Regions from separate parts of the Yersinia vastinensis genome, predicted to be linked through region 2. Evidence: predicted binding sites of a transcription regulator. Region 2 holds the regulator's gene; each other region holds the start of a gene.

Region 1 (3,230 bases), 2.4 Mb from region 2:
CAGGCTTTTAAACAGGGTGAATTGCAGTTACTGGTTGCCACCACGGTGATTGAGGTTGGAGTTGACGTCCCCAATGCCAGCCTGATGATAATCGACAACCCAGAACGCTTAGGATTAGCGCAATTGCACCAATTACGAGGCCGTGTTGGGCGTGGAGCTGTTGCCTCACACTGTGTGTTGCTCTACAAAACGCCGCTGAGTAAAACTGCCCAGATGCGTTTACAAGTGTTACGTGACAGTAATGATGGCTTTGTTATTGCACAAAGAGATTTAGAAATTCGTGGCCCCGGCGAATTATTAGGGACACGCCAGACCGGCAGCGCCGAGTTTAAAGTGGCTGATTTACTGCGTGATCAGGCAATGATTCCCGAAGTGCAGCGGGTCGCTCGCCACCTGCATCAACAATATCCCGAACATGCACGGGCATTGATAGAGCGTTGGTTGCCGGAGCGAGTCCGTTATACCAATGCCTAACTATTTAATTAATGAGTCTAGGGCTGGTGAATAAACCAGCCCTTAGTGCCAATTACCCCACAACTGCAGGGAAGATTGGTAGCAACAGATAAAGCTTAATCACGATCACGTTAACAATATCAATAAAGAACGCGCCAACCATTGGTACCACCAAAAAAGCTAAATGTGACGGGCCAAAACGGTCAGTTATTGCCTGCATATTGGCAATAGCGGTGGGGGTTGCACCTAAACCAAAACCACAATGCCCTGCCGCCAACACAGCTGCATCATAGTTTTTACCCATCAGCCGATAAGTGACAAAAATAGCGTACAACGCCATTGCCAATGCCTGAACCGACAAGATAACGAGCATCGGCAGTGCCAACGAGGCCAACTCCCACAGTTTCAAGCTCATCAGTGCCATCGCCAGAAACAGTGACAAACTGACGTTACCTAATATTGATACCGCGCGATCAAAAACCTTATAAAAACCTATCGTTGACAATGTGTTGCTGAGGATAACCCCAACAAATAACACACAGACAAAGGTCGGCAATTCAAACATTGTGCCCTGCAACCCGCTGGCAATCACTTGGCCAACCATTAAGCAAATGGCAATCATGGCGATGGTTTCGACCAATACCAACGAGGTAATCATGCGCCCGGCAGAAGGTTTTTCAAACGCGGAAGGCACTTCGCTATCTTCCGGTGTGCCGTCTGGTGTGGAAGAGTGCTTGACCAGATAGCGGGCAACCGGGCCGCCAATTAATCCGCCCAGCACGAGACCAAAGGTCGCGCAGGCCATGGCAACTTCAGTTGCATTTTCAAAGCCATAACGCTCAACGAAAACTTTACTCCAGGCAGCCCCCGTGCCGTGCCCACCTGATAACGTAATTGAACCGGCCAATAACCCCATCAGTGGGTCTAACCCCATCAATTTTGCGAGCGCAATACCAATCGCGTTCTGCATCAAGAGTAAACCGACGACGACAAATACGAAGACGCCCAAGGCCTTTCCACCAGCACGTAAACTGGCCAGATTGGCATTTAGACCAATAGTTGCAAAGAATGCCAGCATCAAGGGATCTTTCAGCGACATATCAAAACTGATTTCCCAACCGAGGGTCTTTTGCATCAATAGCAGCATAAAAGCCACCAGCAACCCACCGGCAACCGGCTCAGGAATAGTGTACTTTTTGAGAAAAGGAACGGTTTTTACGAGCTTTCGGCCTAACAATAAAACCAGACAGGCCGCAACAAGCGTGCCATAGGTATCGAGATGAAACATCTTGGTACTCCATGCGATTAAAATATCGAATAAAAATATGACGTTAGACGGTTCCTTAATAAACGCCAAAATAGTAGAAGGGGATTAGAAAAAAAAACGCCACGAATTACAAGTTTTGTAATAGAAAAAAAGAGAATCTTGCCAGAGATAAATATTTAACAAAATACAGCGCAACCGATTGCTTTTGTGAAGCGGATCATTAAAATGCCCTCTTTGCCGATCCGGGAATGCCACTCCATGTCTACGCAATCCGCCGAACTTGATACGCCATCACAGGCAACAACTCGCCCTAGTGAACTTATTTATCGCTTAGAAGACCGCCCACCACTGGCCCAAACACTGTTTGCCGCCTGCCAGCACTTATTAGCCATGTTTGTCGCAGTGATAACTCCTGGCCTATTGATTTGTCAGGCATTGGGATTGCCAGCGGAAGATACCCAACGGATTATCAGTATGTCGCTGTTTGCATCCGGTCTGGCATCACTGTTACAAATTAAAACCTGGGGGCCAGTTGGCTCAGGTTTGTTATCGATTCAGGGCACGAGCTTTAACTTTGTTTCTCCACTGATCATGGGGGGACTGGCACTAAAAAATGGTGGGGCAGATATCCCAACTATGATGGCTGCGTTGTTCGGCACTTTAATGGTCGCATCCTGCACTGAAATCATCCTCTCCCGCTTCCTGCATCTGGCACGCCGAATTATCACGCCGTTGGTTTCCGGTATTGTAGTGATGATTATCGGTCTGTCATTAATTCAGGTTGGGCTAACATCTATTGGCGGTGGTTATGGTGCGATGAGCGACCATACCTTTGGTGCCCCGAAAAATCTGTTATTAGCCGGCGCAGTGTTGTTAGTCATTATTTTACTCAATCGCCAGCGCAATCCGTATCTGCGTGTAGCTTCTTTAGTTATCGCCATGGCGGTGGGGTATCTGTTGGCTTGGACGCTGGGCATGTTGCCGGAAAGTCGCCCAGTCGTCGACACCGCTCTGATTACTATCCCAACACCACTGTATTATGGTCTGTCTTTTGACTGGAACCTGCTGATCCCCCTGATGCTTATCTTCATGGTGACCTCACTTGAAACCATTGGAGACATTACGGCGACCTCCGATGTATCAGAGCAACCGGTACATGGCCCGCTGTATATGAAGCGCCTGAAAGGCGGTGTCTTGGCGAATGGCTTGAATTCCATGTTATCAGCCGTGTTCAACACCTTCCCTAACTCCTGTTTCGGTCAGAACAATGGCGTGATCCAGTTGACTGGGGTTGCCAGCCGTTATGTCGGTTTTGTTGTGGCACTGATGCTAATTGTTCTGGGTTTATTCCCAGCAGTGGCGGGATTTGTGCAACATATTCCTGAGCCTGTACTGGGCGGCGCAACTCTCGTGATGTTCGGCACCATTGCAGCCTCCGGCGTGCGTATCGTGTCACGTGAGACCCTTAATCGCCGCGCGATTATGATTATGGCGCTATCATTGGCAGTTG
Region 2 (3,230 bases):
ATTTCGGCTGAAACCCTGGAATACCATTACGGTAAGCACCACAACACCTATGTGGTTAACCTCAATAATCTGATTAAAGATACTGAATTTGCTGGTAAGACGTTGGAAGAGATCGTGAAAACTTCCAGTGGCGGTATCTTTAATAATGCGGCCCAAGTCTGGAACCACACCTTTTACTGGCATTGCCTATCCCCTAATGGTGGCGGTGAACCGACCGGCAAAGTGGCGGATGCCATTAATCAATCGTTTGGTTCTTTTGCTGAATTTAAGGCGCAGTTTACTGATGCGGCAGTGAAAAATTTTGGCGCAGGCTGGACATGGCTGGTAAAAAAAGCAGATGGTAAGCTGGCAATTGTCAGCACATCAAATGCTGCCACGCCACTGACAACTGCTGATAAACCATTGTTGACTGTTGATGTGTGGGAACACGCCTATTACATCGATTATCGCAACGCACGACCAAAATATCTGGAGAACTTCTGGGCACTGGTTAACTGGTCCTTCGTCGAGAAGAATTTAGCCTGATATTGTAAAAATAATTAAGGGCGGAATTATCCGCCCTACTTAGCACTTCACACCGGCAAGCGGTTTAATTAATTCATGACCGCCACGAAGCTAAAGACAATAATCATCGCCAGCGCGCCAACAGTCGTAATCAGCGACATTTTCAGATTGGTATCCATAAATACTCCTCAGCCGGTTAGTTTTAGTAGGGAAAAGGCACATAATTAGTGCGTTAAATTATTTTCCCACAGTTAGGAAAAAAAATCTTGTGCTCATTACGCACTTTATAACATTGATTAGCTCTTCCCCTTTTCCTCCAGATCAGACAAAATTCGCAGTTCATAACTGCATACCGACTAATAACGTCCAATAAATACTCTCAGACAATCAGCGGATTCAACTATCCAGCCTACTATCATGTTTCTGTCTGAGCGGTTTTCGAGTCATGCAGGCAAACGATTAACATAATACTTACCTGCTGTAACAGGTAAGCTTAGGAGTTATTTTTTTATGGCAACGATTAAAGATGTGGCCAAACATGCGGGTGTGTCCACCACCACCGTTTCGCACGTGATCAATAAAACTCGTTTCGTCGCCGAAAACACCAAGGCTGCCGTGTGGGCGGCAATTAAAGAATTGCATTATTCGCCCAGTGCTGTGGCTCGCAGTTTGAAAGTCAATCACACAAAGTCAATTGGTTTGCTGGCAACATCCAGTGAAGCGCCCTATTTTGCTGAAGTGATCGAAGCGGTTGAAAATAGCTGTTATAGCAAGGGCTATACCCTGATTTTATGTAACTCTCATAATAATCTGGATAAGCAAAAAGCGTATCTGGCCATGCTGGCGCAAAAACGTGTCGATGGCCTATTAGTAATGTGTTCTGAATATCCAGAACAACTATTAGGGATGCTGGAAGATTATCGCAATATCCCCATGGTGGTGATGGATTGGGGCACTGCGCGCGGTGATTTTACCGATTCAATCATTGATAATGCATTTGAAGGCGGCTATTTAGCAGGCCGTTATCTGATTGAGCGCGGTCATCGTGATATTGGAGCCATCCCCGGCCAACTGTCGCGAAATACCGGCGGGGGCCGCCATCAAGGTTTTCTGAAAGCTTTAGAGGAGGCCAACATCACGCTGCGTGATGAGTGGGTGGTCCAGGGCGATTTTGAACCCGAATCGGGCTATAAAGCCATGCATCAGATTCTAACGCAAAAACATCGCCCTACCGCCGTATTCTGTGGTGGAGATATTATGGCCATGGGCGCAATATGCGCAGCTGATGAACTGGGCTTGCGAGTGCCGCAAGATATTTCGGTGATCGGGTATGATAACGTGCGTAATGCCCGCTATTTCTCGCCAGCGCTCACAACGATTCACCAACCCAAAGAGCGATTAGGTGAAACTGCCTTTGCCATGTTGTTGGATCGTATTGTCAGCAAACGCGAAGATCCGCAGACCATTGAGGTGCATCCAAAATTGGTCGAACGCCGTTCTGTGGCTGACGGTCCATACCGCGACTACCGCCGTTAACCCTCTTTGGCCGGTAGCTTTCAATGCCACCGGCCACTACTGCTCAACTCCCTCGCCAAACTGCGCATTATCGTCTCTTAGCCACTCGTCATTTAGCGTGACACTGTCACCCAAATAATCTAGCAGCCAAGCCAAAGCGGGAGAATGGTTATTCTGCTCCCAAGTTAAACAGCATGGGCTATCGGGAAGTGGCTCCGCCAACGTTAATACCGTCAACTTTCCTTGCGCAATCAAAGGCGACACCATATGAGCAGGCACCATGCCAATGCACAATCCTTCACACAAACAATCAATTCCGGTCATCCAATCCGGTGCCACCAATCGCTGTTGATTATCCAACGTCCAGGTGTCCCGTTTTGGCAGGTTTCTCGCCGTGTCTTCTAAACACAACGAGGGGTAAGGCCGTAATTGATCGTCACTCAGTGACCCTGTCAAACGAGCAAGAGGATGGTCAATGCTGACCACACAGAGCCATGACAAGAATCCCATATCACGAAACACAAACCGCCCTCTCACCGGGATTGCACGTGTTGCACCAATAGCCATATCAGCCTGCCCATCCACCAGCGCATCCCAGACGCCATTAAACACTTCATAGCGTACCCGCAACTCAACATCAGGGAAATGACGATAAAAATCTAATACTAAGTGGCGGCTCCGCTGCGGTTTGACTATTTTATCCACCACAATATTGAGTTGGCCACGCCAGCCATTCGCCACTTGCTGGCACTGACGGCGTGTGTCATTCATTTTTTTGATAACATCTCGAGCTTCTTTAATAAAAACCAGCCCCGCAGGGGTCAACTCCACGTCTCTGTGGCGCCGTTCAAACAACGGAACTGCCAACCACTCTTCCAGTTGGCGTACGGTATAACTCACCGCAGACGGCACACGGTGCAATTCTTGGGCGGCTGCACTGAAGCTCCCCGTACGAGCTACGGCATCAACCACATCCAACGCATATTCCGACCACATTTTTTCTGCCTCTTTTCACTCAATCGTTTGCTATCAATTTTTTTGATAGCATGTCGCAAATATTACCGGTTCACAACAGAATATCGCGCCGTATAGAATGCCCCCGCAATAAATCCCTAATGATAAAATTTCTAAAAACAGCAAATTACCTGCAAAAAATATGATAAAGAGAAATAAAGAATGAAGACGTCATCAAGTTTCATGTTCTATCTGGC
Region 3 (3,230 bases), 2.2 Mb from region 2:
GTGGACCGAGATATCCCCGTTGTTGCCACCTCCTCAAGTTGCACTTTTACCTTGAGAGATGAGTATCCACATTTATTGGATGTGGATACTGCTCCGGTGCGTGACAGAGTAGAACTGGCAACTCGCTATATCTACCGCTTATTAGACCAAGGGCGGAATCTCCCGCTGAAACCCTTATTTTCTAAAGAAAACAAGCCACTACGCATTGCCTATCATACACCTTGCCACATGGAAAAAATGGGTTGGACGGCTTATACCTTGGCATTGTTACAGCGAATCCCCGGTATTGAGCTGGTGGTCTTGGATTCTCAGTGCTGCGGGATTGCAGGGACTTATGGCTTTAAATCAGAGAACTACGCAACAGCTCAAGGGATTGGATCATCGCTATTCCAGCAAATAGAGGACAGTGGTGTTGATTTGGTGATAACCGACTGCGAAACCTGTAAGTGGCAGATTGAGATGTCGACGAGTAAGAAGTGTGAGCATCCGATGACGTTGCTGGCACAATCTCTCAAAGGATGATGTAGACAGCGCGCGGTTTGCCGCGCGCTATTAAGGTAGATTATTTCAGTTTTAAGGTACTGATGATGGACTCTGCTTCAGTTTGCGCTTGTTGCTGGTTCTCCGCAGGCAGCGTAATCTGCATTGTTATCAAGTGATTATCCACTTTCCCCATCAAGACAGATGAATAAGCTTTGTCGCCGCCACTGGTAATAATGCTGTCCAGTTGCTGGAAAGGCTGCCCATCAACTTTGATTTCTTTATTCGTCACGACTTGTAGATTGGCATCACGGGCGCGCTGCTGTTCTGCCAAGCGGTCAGTCAGGACATTCAAACTCTCATTGGTGTTATCACCTAAAATCACGATAACCGCTTTATCGCCCGTTTTATTGGCATAAACGTGCATGTTGTTGGCTTGATTGCCCATTTTCCCGCTTTGGTCTGATAAGTCTGCTGGTAAGCTAAACGCGACTTTACCCTCTAACAGGCTGATTGGCTGGCCAACATTATTATCGCTGCTACCATCACAAGCACTTAATCCTGCAACCAACAGGCCGACGGCGAGAAATTTGGTTATTTTATGCATGAGAATCCCTTATTGATGATTAATCGTCTTATCGCACCTTATTCAGACGCCAAAAGCAATCTATTGTTCAGCGGGACTCATCTGAGTTAGTGCTTGCTGACTGGTTTTTTTAGCAAAGTATTTCAATAACACATTGAGCATCACGCCATAGGCTGGCAGGAAGAAAAGCATGCAGATCAGTAGCTTGAAACTATAATCTACCAAGGCGATTTCGACCCAGTTTGCAGCCATAAACGGGTCAGTACTGCGATAGAACGCAATAAAGAAGAACGCCATCGTGTCACTGATATTGCCAAAGAACATGGCCGCAGTAGGGGCAACCCACCAAGCACTGCGCTGGCGTAGGCGATTAAACACTTGAACATCAAGAATTTGTCCAAGCACATAGGCCATAAAGCTAGCCACGGCGATGCGCGCTACCACCCAATTAAAACTGGTTAATGCCGGGAACCCTTGCCAGCTTCCCTGATAAAACAGGGCTGAAATAAGGTACGAAATAAGCAGTGCAGGCACCATGACAGACAAAATAATTCGGCGCGCCAATGGGGCACCAAAAATCCGCACAGTCAGGTCAGTGGCTAAGAAGATAAACGGAAAGGTAAAAGCCCCCCACGTGGTGTGAAAACCGAAGATAGAGATCGGTAATTGCACCAGATAGTTGCTGGAGGTAATGATGACAATATGGAATAGCGACAGCCATACCAAAGCGGTCATCCGCTGTTGGGCAGTAAACGAAAACATAAATGTGACCTTTTTGGTTATTGGGGTGAGGGAACCCAAACAAAATATGCCGCAATTTCTGCGACGCGGCGGCATAATACGCGTTTGCGCAACGAATGCAATGGTTAATTTTAACGCAAACGTTAGCGCAACTTGCACCTGGAAAACAGCAGAGTAAACTATCGAACCTCTTTTATATTGCTGCTAACCCACAAGAGAATTGCAATGACCGATATTTTTGCCAATCCGGATAAAACACTTGATGCACTGGGGCTACGTTGCCCAGAGCCAGTTATGATGGTGCGTAAAACCGTCCGGAATATGGAAGACGGTCAAACGCTATTAATTATTGCTGATGATCCCGCCACGACCCGCGATATCCCCGGTTTTTGCCGCTTTATGGATCACCAGCTATTAGCGCAAGATACCGTACAGACACCTTACCGGTATCTGGTCAAAAAAGGGGCAAAAGCAGGGTAGTCTGCCGCTTTGCCCGAGTTCTCAAACCTCTCTTCTGCGCAACAATCTTAGGGCATTGGCGGTCACTAAGGCGGTTGCGCCAGAATCAGCTAACACCGCCAGCCACAAACCGGTTAAACCGAGCAAGGTGGTGACCAGAAAAATCCCTTTTAGCCCCAATGCGATAGTAATATTTTGGCGAATATTGGCGTTAGCTGCCCGTGATAGCAGAATAATTTCTGCCAACCCGGTAAGCCGATTATGGGTCAATGCGGCATCGGCTGTTTCCAAAGCAACGTCCGTACCACTGCCCATGGCAATACCAATACTTGCGGCTTTCATCGCAGGGGCATCATTAATACCGTCGCCGACCATCACGGTAGGTTGGCTCTCATTGAGCGCCATAACGGCCTGTACTTTATCGGCAGGGAGCAATCCAGCACGGTAATCAATTCCTAGCTCACCAGCAATTGCAGCTGCTGCTCGTGGATTATCACCGGTCAACATCACACCTTGAATACCTAACTTTTTGAGTGAATCAATGGCTTGTTTGGCATCAGGGCGTAACGTGTCACGCAGGGCCAATAAACCAATAAGTTTCTCATTTTCCAGCACTGCGACGGCGGTTTTACCGCTGCTTTCTAACTGATCGAGTAGGTTCTGCCACTCGGGTGTCAATAACGTCGGTGATATTTTTCCAGGCGCGCTGACACGAACTGCAAGACCGTTAACTACCCCTTCAACTCCCACCCCCGCTAACGCACGGCGCTCTTCAGCCAGTGGCAGTATGGACATGTTCTTTTGCGCTGATTGTATAATTGCGACAGCTAATGGATGGTGTGATCCAGCTTCGACTGCTGCCGCCAGTGCTAACAGGCGAGATTCACTCACGTTGGGCGCGGGGAGAATATCGGTCACTTTCGGCTTACCCTCCGTCAGAGTCCCTGTTTTGTCAAAAGCGACG
Region 4 (3,230 bases), 700 kb from region 2:
GTGTGATGACCGCCAATGGCAAAATTTACCGTTACCTAATGTGCCTTTAGCCAATGCGGCGACGGCACTGGCGGTGCTGCATTATTCTGGATTATCACTGAGCGAAGATGCTATCCGCCAAGGCTTATTGGCAGCCAGTTTGCCGGGGCGTTTTCAGATAGTGAGTGAACAACCGCGGTTGATTTTGGATGTGGCTCATAACCCTCATGCGGCACGATACCTAACGGACAGGCTAGCTCAACTGCCAAAACAGGGCAAAGTGCGGGCGGTCATCGGGATGCTATCAGATAAAGATATTGCGGGTACGCTGGCGTGTTTATCTGAGCAAGTTGATGAGTGGTATTGTGCGCCATTGGAAGGTCCGCGTGGGGCCAGTGCAGAGCAGTTAGCTGAACATCTGGCACAGTCACGTCAGTTTAGTGATGTAGAAACAGCGTGGCGTCAGGCCATGCAAGATGCCGGACCACGGGATGTGGTCATTGTCTGTGGCTCTTTCCACACTGTTGCTCATGTGATGGCTGCATTGAATCTGTGACAGCGTTGAGTTTGTAAAGACATTGAAGGAGAGCGAGTGGCAAGTAAGTTTCAGAACCGTTTAGTCGGGACCATCATTCTGGTGGCCTTGGGCGTGATTGTGCTGCCGGGGCTACTGGATGGTAAAAAAAAGCATTATGAGGATGAGTTTGCTGCCATTCCCTTAGTGCCAAAACCCGGTGACAGCCAAGAGATTGATGCGGTTCCACCGGTCAGTCAACCCCTGCCTATTGCGCCGCCAGAAGGTGCTGCGCAAGCTGTGGGTATTCCTAAAGATGATTCCGTTTCTCAAGCTGCGAATGATGCCGGTAACTTACCCTCTGAACCCACAATCGTAGCGCCACCGGTAATACAAAGTAAGCCGGTTGAGGTGAAACCTGTTGAGCGAAAACCGGTCGAAACTAAGCCGGTTGAAACTAAACCGGTAGAAAGTCGACCTGTTGAAACCAAGCCCACTCCTGTTGAGAAAAAACCGCAGGAAGTGAAGCCAGAGATCAAACCGCCGGCTGAAGAAAAAGCGCCAGTAGGGCAGGCGTATGTCGTCCAACTCGGTGCACTGAAAAATGCGGCTAAAGTGAATGAAATTGTCGCGACACTGCGTCTGTCGGGCCATCGGGCATTTACGGTGCCAGCGACACCTGTTCAGGGTCAGATTACTCGGTTATATGTCGGGCCGGATGCGTCAAAACAGAAATTGCAATCGGCTTTGCCAGAGCTTAATTCATTAAGCGGCTTGAGTGGACAGGTTAGGCCTTATAGTACCGGGCGTTAAAGTTTGTCCAAGGGTTAAGATATCAGGGTGTACAGGGTTCTAGCGGCTTCTTGGTGCGGCGATGGTTATTTTTAAGTCACCGCACTTTAAGCGCCTATCCCATTAGGGTTGTTTTATTTGCCATTTTGAACCTGAGCAGTGTTCAGAATCCTCACGTACTTCGTGTACGCTCCGGTTCTTGCGCGCTGTTTGTGTTCAAACTGACCGCAACAATCACACCTACTGGGATAAGCTTTCATTTTCGCGGGTAAGAATTCCTCTACGCAAACGTTTTCTTTTTCTGTTAGAATTCGCCGCGAACAGGATGCAGCGGCGATTTCGTCATTGGAATAGTCATGGTCTGGATTGATTACGTCATTATAGGGATTATCGGATTTTCTGCTTTAGTTAGCTTAATCCGGGGTTTTGTCCGTGAAGCATTGTCACTTGTAACATGGGGATGTGCGTTTTTTGTTGCCAGCCATTTTTACACTTACCTTGCTGTCTACTTCACTCGCTTTGAGGATGAGGTGGTACGCAACGGAATTGCCATCGGCATTTTGTTCATCGCGACATTGATTGTCGGGGCTATTGTTAACTATGTGATTGGTTCATTGGTTGAGCGTACTGGGTTATCAGGAACTGACCGGGTGCTGGGGATCTGTTTTGGCGCGCTGCGAGGTGTTCTGATAGTCTCTGCCATGTTGTTCTTTCTGGATACGTTTACTGGCTTTTCGCAGAGTGTCGACTGGAAGCAGTCACAATTAATCCCGCAGTTCAGTTATATCATCAGGTGGTTCTTTGACTACCTGCAGAGCACGTCGAGTTTCTTACCGAATCAATTACCGATTCGGAGCGGCTTATGAGGAAAAGACAACATGTGCGGTATTGTCGGTATCGCCGGTTTTGCACCGGTAAACCAGTCGATTTATGATGCGTTGACGGTGCTTCAGCACCGAGGCCAGGATGCTGCAGGCATCGTTACCATTGATGCCCATAATGGGTTCCGGCTGCGTAAAGCAAACGGCTTGGTGAAGGATGTATTTGAAACCCGGCATATGCTGCGTTTACAGGGGAATATGGGTATTGGCCATGTTCGCTACCCAACGGCAGGCAGTTCCAGTGCTTCCGAGGCTCAGCCTTTCTACGTTAACTCACCGTTTGGTATCACTCTGGCCCATAACGGGAATCTGACTAACGCTCACCAGCTGAGAAAGAAATTATTCGAAGTTTCTCGCCGTCATGTGAACACCACTTCTGACTCAGAAATTCTGCTGAATATTTTTGCCAGTGAATTGGACCGTTTCCAACATTATCCGTTGGAATCAGATAACATTTTCGCCGCTGTTGCTGCGACGCACCAATTAATTCGTGGGGCATATGCTTGTGTCGCGATGATTATCGGCCACGGTATGGTCGCGTTCCGTGACCCTAACGGTATTCGCCCACTGGTGATTGGTAAGCGCACTTTAGCTGATGGTCGCAATGAATACATGGTTGCGTCTGAAAGTGTGGCATTGGATACCCTTGGCTTCGAATTCCTGCGCGATGTTGCTCCGGGCGAAGCGGTGTATATCACCGAAAAAGGCCAGTTGTTCACCCGCCAGTGTGCTGAAAATCCGAAATACAATCCGTGCTTGTTTGAGTATGTTTATTTTGCCCGTCCAGACTCCTTTATGGACAAGATTTCGGTTTACAGTGCGCGTGTGCGCATGGGCCAGAAATTGGGGGCGAAAATTGCCAAGCAATGGGAAGATCTGGACATTGATGTCGTGATCCCTATCCCAGAAACCTCCTGCGATATCGCGCTGGAAATCGCCCGCATCTTGGATAAACCGTATCGCCAGGGGTTTGTGAAAAACCGCTATGTAGGCCGGACCTTCATCATGCCGGGCCAGCAAGAACGCCGTAAATCTGTACGCCGTAAACTGAATGCCAACCGTGC

What was found. Region 2 encodes PurR, which represses purine synthesis genes. Its sites were predicted from a motif close to CANGCAAACGTTTGCNTG; they were not measured.
Positions count from the first base shown of each region.
Region 1: a site for PurR is predicted at 1,909-1,926, ahead of ACIOG0_RS21575 (NCS2 family protein). Genes of this name have one in related genera too.
Region 3: a site for PurR is predicted at 1,941-1,958, ahead of tusA (sulfurtransferase TusA). Genes of this name have one in related genera too.
Region 4: a site for PurR is predicted at 1,567-1,584, ahead of cvpA (colicin V production protein). Genes of this name have one in related genera too.

Region 1 covers NZ_CP173260.1:4,656,659-4,659,888, forward strand. Annotated here, with positions in the region: gene recG (ATP-dependent DNA helicase RecG) at 1-474, shown strand, start outside; gene gltS (sodium/glutamate symporter) at 527-1,741, opposite strand; gene ACIOG0_RS21575 (NCS2 family protein) at 1,979-3,230, shown strand, end outside.
Region 2 covers NZ_CP173260.1:2,256,497-2,259,726, reverse strand. Annotated here, with positions in the region: gene sodB (superoxide dismutase [Fe]) at 1-525, shown strand, start outside; gene ACIOG0_RS10605 (YnhF family membrane protein) at 594-683, opposite strand; gene purR (HTH-type transcriptional repressor PurR) at 1,015-2,040, shown strand; gene punR (DNA-binding transcriptional activator PunR) at 2,077-3,015, opposite strand; gene punC (purine nucleoside transporter PunC) at 3,196-3,230, shown strand, end outside.
Region 3 covers NZ_CP173260.1:4,461,844-4,465,073, reverse strand. Annotated here, with positions in the region: gene glpC (anaerobic glycerol-3-phosphate dehydrogenase subunit GlpC) at 1-522, shown strand, start outside; gene ACIOG0_RS20670 (DcrB family lipoprotein) at 563-1,087, opposite strand; gene ACIOG0_RS20665 (7-cyano-7-deazaguanine/7-aminomethyl-7-deazaguanine transporter) at 1,148-1,828, opposite strand; gene tusA (sulfurtransferase TusA) at 2,033-2,287, shown strand; gene ACIOG0_RS20655 (zinc/cadmium/mercury/lead-transporting ATPase) at 2,309-3,230, opposite strand, start outside.
Region 4 covers NZ_CP173260.1:1,556,460-1,559,689, forward strand. Annotated here, with positions in the region: gene folC (bifunctional tetrahydrofolate synthase/dihydrofolate synthase) at 1-535, shown strand, start outside; gene dedD (cell division protein DedD) at 572-1,306, shown strand; gene cvpA (colicin V production protein) at 1,642-2,151, shown strand; gene purF (amidophosphoribosyltransferase) at 2,164-3,230, shown strand, end outside.